2 linked regions of the Simiduia agarivorans SA1 = DSM 21679 genome follow. The main gene of each other region encodes a partner of the protein of the gene in region 2 in a complex. Links are inferred from orthologs where the notes say so. Each region holds a gene or a part of one and is shown on either strand. Other genes may lie near its edges.

The links. The genes of interacting proteins can lie anywhere in the genome.
Region 1: the proteins of M5M_RS03350 (region 2) and sdhA are in contact, whole or in part, in a crystal structure (PDB 6C12), measured with the Escherichia coli proteins. The link is inferred for Simiduia agarivorans SA1 = DSM 21679 from one-to-one orthologs.

What each region holds. Positions count from the first base shown.
Region 1 is NC_018868.3:44,435-47,917, forward strand. The notes cover bases 431-3,359. They hold sdhA (succinate dehydrogenase flavoprotein subunit), read right to left. Parts: upstream 2,816-3,359; coding sequence 1,046-2,815; downstream 431-1,045. Other genes in these bases: M5M_RS00185 (succinate dehydrogenase iron-sulfur subunit), read right to left, coding at 431-1,028; sdhD (succinate dehydrogenase, hydrophobic membrane anchor protein), read right to left, coding at 2,819-3,187; sdhC (succinate dehydrogenase, cytochrome b556 subunit), read right to left, coding at 3,181-3,359. Outside these bases: more of M5M_RS00185, read right to left, coding at 324-430; more of sdhC, read right to left, coding at 3,360-3,483. UniProt on the Escherichia coli protein: Two distinct, membrane-bound, FAD-containing enzymes are responsible for the catalysis of fumarate and succinate interconversion; the fumarate reductase is used in anaerobic growth, and the succinate dehydrogenase is used in aerobic growth.
Region 2 is NC_018868.3:744,242-747,770, reverse strand. Bases 309-3,283 are described here. They hold M5M_RS03350 (FAD assembly factor SdhE), read left to right. Parts: upstream 309-1,660; coding sequence 1,661-1,906; downstream 1,907-3,283. Other genes in these bases: nadB (L-aspartate oxidase), read right to left, coding at 2,309-3,283; M5M_RS20065 (ribosome maturation factor RimM), read left to right, coding at 1,944-2,330; ygfZ (CAF17-like 4Fe-4S cluster assembly/insertion protein YgfZ), read right to left, coding at 580-1,530; M5M_RS03360 (HDOD domain-containing protein), read right to left, coding at 309-556. Outside these bases: more of M5M_RS03360, read right to left, coding at 1-308; more of nadB, read right to left, coding at 3,284-3,529. UniProt on the Escherichia coli protein: An FAD assembly protein, which accelerates covalent attachment of the cofactor into other proteins.

The DNA of each region.
Region 1 (3,483 bases), 700 kb from region 2 along the record:
GGCGATCCAAAGCTCTCACAGTAGATCGGGCCGAGCCCGACATACCCCTGCTACTTACTAGCAAATACTAGTCATTAACTGGGCGTTCTCTTTTGAAGAAACGCCGTCCTGTTCCTGCGCGAACGCAGATGAAAAATCAGTAGGGCGCCAGCCGCCGGCGGTAATCCTGCGGTCTGGTGCCTGGGTTCCGCACCTTTTCAGACCAATCCGGTACTCTTTGGTTCCGGGAATGGTGGCAGTATCGCTTGTATTTTCTTATGACTAACCCCCAACACGGGTTGGGGGTTAGTGCGCTACTACACTCTGGGCTTATCGCCCCGGGCTTATACCGCCCGTTGTAACAACATATTGCGAATGTGGCCAATGGCGCGCGTGGGGTTCAGACCCTTCGGGCAAACCGCCACACAGTTTTGGATGCCATGGCAGCGGAATACGCTGAAGGGATCATCCAGTTTGGCCAGACGTTCTTCGGTGGCGTTGTCGCGGCTGTCCGCCAGAAAGCGGTAGGCTTGTAACAAACCGGCCGGGCCGATGAACTTGTCGGGATTCCACCAGAAGGACGGGCAGCTGGTAGAGCAACAGGCGCACAGAATACACTCGTACAGCCCGTCCAGCTTTTCGCGGTCTTCCGGGGTCTGCAGCCGCTCGATGGCGGGCGCAGGGGTGCTGTTCTGCAAGTAGGGCTGGACCTTTTTGTACTGATCATAGAACTGGGTCATGTCGATCACCAGATCGCGGATCACCGGCAGGCCGGGCAGCGGGCGCAGAACCAATTTGTTATTTACAACACACTCGGACAAAGGCTTGATGCAGGCCAGGCCGTTCTTGCCGTTGATGTTCATGCCATCGGAACCGCACACGCCTTCACGGCAGGAGCGACGATAAGCCAGGCTGGGGTCCTGGGCTTTGATCAGCTCCAGCACGTCCAGCACCATCAGGTCTTTGCCCTGAGTATCCACCTCATAGGTTTGCATATGAGGGGCTTTGTCGGACTCAGGGTTGTAGCGATAAATTTCAACTTTCAACATATCTGTAGCTCCCCGAATCAGTAAGTACGCGCTTTGGGTTCGAACGCTTCCACCGTTTTCGGTGTGAAGTTAACCGCACGCTTGCCCACCGACTTGTCGGTTGGGAAATAAAGGGAGTGACACAGCCAGTTCTGGTCGTCGCGCTCCTGGAAATCTTCGCGCGCGTGAGCACCGCGGGATTCCTTGCGCTCTTCGGCCACAATGGCAGTGGCTTCCGCAACTTCCAGCAGGTTCTGCAGTTCCAGCGCTTCGATACGGGCGGTATTGAAGGCGTTGGACTTGTCTGCCAGCGTGACGTTTTCAATGCGCGGGCGCAATTCAGCCAGCTTCTTGATGCCATCCTGCATGAACTCGCCTTTGCGGAATACACCAAAGTGATTCTGCATGATGCTCTGCAGTTCTTTACGCAGGGCTGGGGCCGACTCGCCACCGGTCGAGGTGTTGATTTTGTTCAGGCGCGCCATGGCCGCTTCGATATCGGACTCGCTGGCTTCGCGATGTTCGACACCTTCACGCAGGGCTTTTTCAATGAACAGGCCGGATGCGCGGCCGAATACCACCAGGTCGAGCAGCGAGTTACCGCCCAGACGGTTGGCACCGTGTACGGATACGCAGGCAACTTCACCACAGGCGTAGAAACCGTCAATCACCGAATCGGTGCCGTCTTTGTGGGTCAGGGCCTGACCGTGCACGTTAGTGGGGATACCGCCCATCATGTAGTGACAGGTGGGCACAACCGGCACGGGTTCTTTCACCGGGTCAGCATGGGCGAAGGTACGCGACAGCTCACAGATACCCGGCAGGCGGCTTTCCAGCACTTCCTCGCCCAGGTGATCGAGCTTCAGGAACACGTGATCGCCGTCCGGGCCGCAGCCGTTGCCGGCCAGAATTTCCAGCACCATGGAGCGGGCCACGACGTCGCGCGAGGCCAGGTCTTTGGCATTGGGTGCGTAACGCTCCATGAAGCGCTCGCCGTGCTTGTTGATCAGGTAACCACCTTCACCGCGACAACCTTCGGTCACCAGTACACCGGCACCGGCAATACCGGTGGGGTGGAACTGCCACATCTCGATGTCCTGTACCGGGAAGCCGGCGCGCAGCGCCATGCCGATACCGTCGCCGGTGTTGATGTGGGCGTTGGTGGTGGAGGCGTATATACGGCCTGCACCGCCAGTGGCAAATACGGTGGCGCGCGACTTCACGTACACCACTTCACCGTCTTCAATATTGATGGCGATGACGCCAACCACAGCGCCGTCCTGGTTTTTCACGATATCGACCGCGAACCACTCGTTCAGGAATACGGTGTTGTTCTTGACGTTGTTCTGGTAAAGGGTGTGCAGCAGGGCGTGACCGGTTCGGTCAGCGGCCGCACAGGTACGCGCAGCCTGGCCGCCCTTACCGAAATCTTTGGATTGACCACCGAATGGACGCTGGTAGATGCGGCCTTCTTCGGTACGCGAGAAGGGCAGGCCCATGTGTTCCAGTTCGAACACGGCTTCGGGGCCCACGGAACACATGTATTCGATCGCGTCCTGATCACCGATATAGTCGGAGCCTTTGACGGTGTCGTACATGTGCCAACGCCAATCGTCCTGCGGGTCTGCAGAGGCAATGGCACAGGTGATACCACCCTGGGCTGACACAGTGTGCGAGCGGGTGGGGAATACTTTGGTGATAACGGCGGTTTTATAGCCGGACTGAGCCAGCTGCAGCGCCGCGCGCATGCCTGCGCCGCCGCCACCGATTACGATGCCGTCAAAAGAAATAGTGCGCATGTTAGCCATGAATCAATGCCCCCAGAGAATTTCAATGGCCCAGACTGTGTAAGTCAGGGTGACCGCTCCCAGTACCACCTGTGCAAACAGGCGCAGCACAGTGGCCTTGGCACCCATGAGGCGGTCTGTCAGGTAGTCGGTCAGTACGGCCCACAGGCCGATCCAGGCGTGCGCGGCGAGAGAAATGATTGTCGCCAGTGTAAATACGCGCATCCATAGCGTGTCGAACAACGCGCGCCATACGTCAAAGGACAGATCCGGCGTTGTCATTACAAAGCCTGTAATAAAGACGGTATATGCAGCCATGACAATGGCGCTGACACGCTGGATCAACCAGTCGTACAGGCCGCTGCGGCCAAAACTCGTTACGGCAGTTACCATATCCAAACCCCCAGAGCAGCAATGATGATGAAGGCAATGGCAATAACCAGCTTGGCACCGGCCTGGCCGCCTTCAAGACTTTCACCTACACCCGTATCCATGATCAGATGACGGATGCCCGCAACCATGTGATACGCCAGCGCGGCCAAAGTGGCCCACAAAATCAGCTTACACAGCGGATTCTGGAAGTGTTCCTTAAGCTCGGTAAAGCTGGCTTCGGAAGACAGGCTGGCTTCTAGCATCCACAGCAGAATGGCGACGCCGGCAAACAGCGCAACACCAGAAATGCGGTGCAA
Region 2 (3,529 bases):
ATGTGCCCTGTAATTGTTCTACCACTGTATCCAGCGTAAAACTGTCTTTCAGCAGCGAAGGGTGCTCTTCTGCGTAGGTCAGAATGGGCAGAACGCCGATTTTGTGCGTCAGGCCAGCCAGGGTCGCCTGATCGGGCCGTAACCGGGTGCGGTGCTTACACAGCACGTGGCAGATGCCAGCGATTTCACTCGAGCGGGTCCACACTTCTCTCAGGCGCCGGTCTATCAGATCGCTGGTGGCCTGGAACATCTGCGACATGGCGAGGCCCGTGGCAATATTGCAGGTGTACTCGATACCCAATCTCGCCAGTGCCATTTTCAGGTCAGTGATTTCTTTTGAGCCTCTGAGCAGTGGGCTGTTTGCCACTTTAATCAGGCGGGCGGTAAGTGCTGCGTCGGAGCCTATGACTTTGCCCAGCTGGTCGATCGAGGCGTCTGGGTCCTCGGCGACCTCCCGTACGCGCAAGGCGACCTCTGGCAGCGTTGGTAGCACCAGTTGATCTTTCTCGAGTGCGGTGATGATGTCTTGGCTGACTTTCTCGACCAGCTGGCTCATGCAGGCGTCCTTGTTAAATCTGACTATGACTCATTGTTTATAGCATAGGGAGGCTGAATGGGCCTGAGTATTTTATCGCCTGCTTGAAGTATGGTGTCTTCAGTGAGGGCGTCCGTGCGGACCTCCGCAAAGGCAAGCCATTGATTGGCCTCCGCCCGGTGTTGCTTGATGATCTTGCCTGAGGGGATTCCCTGTGTATCGGTAAGTACATCGGTTTCAGGCTGGCTTTCGCCAGATAGCAGCACGCACCGGGTTTTCAGCTTGGCCTTGTACTCCATGCGGGCAATGATTTCCTGACCGATGTAGCAGCCTTTTTTGAAGCTAACAAATGCAAGTGCGGGGTGGTTCAGATGATGCGGGGTGTAAAGCTCGCTAAGGTCGGCGCCTACCCAGCAAATGCCATGCAGCATCAACAGGGTTTGCCAGGCATGGGCTCCGCCCTTGGTGCGCGTATCCTGTAGCCAGATCGCTTCAGCAGTGGTTTGTGGGAGTAGTTGCAGTGTCAGCTGCGGGCTCAGCGCTGCGGACGGAAATTCGTCGGACAGGATGGCGCCATTGGCTTCTGCGAGGCACACCAATGCTGAGTCCGGTGCTACCCTAACGCGGTGAAACATCAGGTATTTATTCAGGTGATCACATAGCTTTTGTCCCTGCAGTGTATCTGCCAGCATCAGTACATCGCCGTCATCGGCCGGTACCAGCAGTGCGCTGGCGATGACCCGGCCCTTCGGAGTGCAAATGTCCGTGAATACGGATTTACCCTGAGTCAGTAATTTTGCATCTTGTGTGATCTGGCCTTGCAGGGCAGGGATGACCTTTTCACCCTGCAATCGCAATATGGCCAGACAGTCAAGGCTCAGCAATAGCGGCTGTTGCAGGTCTGGTTCCGGGTGCGCCTGGTGGTGCAGTGCAAAGCCTTCGGGTGCTAATAGCATCTGATGCTTTGTCAGGAATTCTGGCCATGGTTGGTTCATTTACGTGCCCGTGTGGTTTTCTCTGCTTGGGCCGCTATAATGCCGGACGCCTGTTGTTTGGCAAGCCCGATGTGCAGTTACGGGCGCATGCGCCGCTCATGGCAGGCGCACATTTGACGCGGAGAAAAGCGTGGAAAGAAATCGACTATTCTGGGGAAGCCGCAGGGGCATGCTGGAGCTTGACTTGGTCTTGCTGCCTTTTTTGGAGAATGTTTACCCCACGTTAGAACAGGCCGACAAGGAACGTTATTGGCGACTGCTGGAGTGCGAGGATCAGGACATGTTTGCCTGGTTTCTTAAGCGCCAGGATCCCGAAGATAAGGAGCTTCTTCAGATTGTCCAGATCATTCGCGACAACACAGGCAAGCAGAGCTGACGTCTTTCAGATAGCACTGGCGCCAGGCGCCTGTGAATTGCGTTATCGTTTTGGCATCCTGCTGGCCATGTCATTGTTAGCGGCATTGGCCATCGTGCGGTATAGGCCTGATTGGCAGGTCATGTTTCTGTCTGCGTTGGCTTTGTATGCACCATTAGTCTGGCTTTTGCTGTGCCCGCTTAATGGGCGCTGGTCAGGCGAGCTCATCCGGTTTGATGGCGCTGTTTGGTGGTTGGGCAGCGGGCAGTTGTGGCGTCGGCTCGAGCTGCGTTCGCATCGCCGCTTTGGTACCTTTCTGGTGGTTGCGCAATTTCGCCATCGCGATGGTGTGGAGACGCTCTGGCTGTTTCCCTCGTCGCGCGCCTGTGGCAGCCACAGGCGGATGCGGTTACAACTCTCTACTCACTCTTCAGAAAGGGTCTGAACAAAGACTTCCTGCGCCGCGTAATTGGTAGGTACGAGGATTGTATCTCTGGCAACGTGGTTCGCATCAGGATGATCGAGCGAATAGTGCAGGCCACGACTTTCTTTGCGCTCCATGGCTGAGCGAATAATCAGTTCTGCCACCATGGCCAGATTCCGCAGTTCGATCAGATCGCCCCTGACTTTGTAATTGGAATAGTATTCTGCAATTTCCCGCTTGAGCAGTTTGATCCGATGTGCAGCCCGCTCGAGACGTTTTTGGGTGCGCACGATGCCGACGTAGTCCCACATAAAGCGGCGCAATTCATCCCAGTTGTGCGATATCACCACGTCTTCATCTGAGTCAGTGACACGAGATTCATCCCAGCTGGCAGGTGGAAATGAAGGGCTGATCTGATTGATCTGGCTGCTGATGTGCTCCGCTGCAGACTGTGCATAGACGATGCACTCCAGTAACGAATTCGATGCCATGCGGTTGGCCCCGTGCAGGCCTGTAAAAGATGCTTCGCCAATGGCATACAAGTGGTTCAGGTCCGTTCTGCCAGCATTGTCTACAACAATACCGCCGCAGGTGTAATGGGCAGCAGGTACCACCGGGATGGGTTCTTTGGTGATATCAATGCCGTACTCAAGGCACTTGGCTTTTACGGTCGGAAAATGGCTGGCAATAAAACTTTCCGGTTTATGACTGATGTCGAGATACAGACAATCCGCGCCAAGGCGTTTCATTTCGTGGTCGATGGCGCGGGCAACAATGTCGCGCGGTGCGAGTTCGGCACGGGCATCGAATTTTTCCATGAAGCGCCGGCCGTCGGGCAGCTTTAGAAACGCACCTTCGCCCCTTAACGCTTCTGTTATCAGAAATGATTTGGCTTTGGGGTGAAACAGGCAGGTGGGGTGAAACTGGTTGAATTCCATATTGGCCACCCGGCAGCCTGCACGCCAGGCCATGGCGATGCCGTCGCCGGAAGCACCATCCGGATTAGAGGTGTACAAATAGACCTTGCTGGCGCCACCTGTGGCCAGGACCACGGATTTGGCCTGAAAGGTATGCACGTGGTCATCCTGTTTGCTGTAAACGTAAGCGCCGGTGCAACGCAATTTACGGCTGTCGGGATCTGGCTGGGTGATCAGGTCCAGCGCAACATGGTTTTCGAACAGCGTAATGCCTTCGGACTCTTTGACCCGCTCGATCAGGCT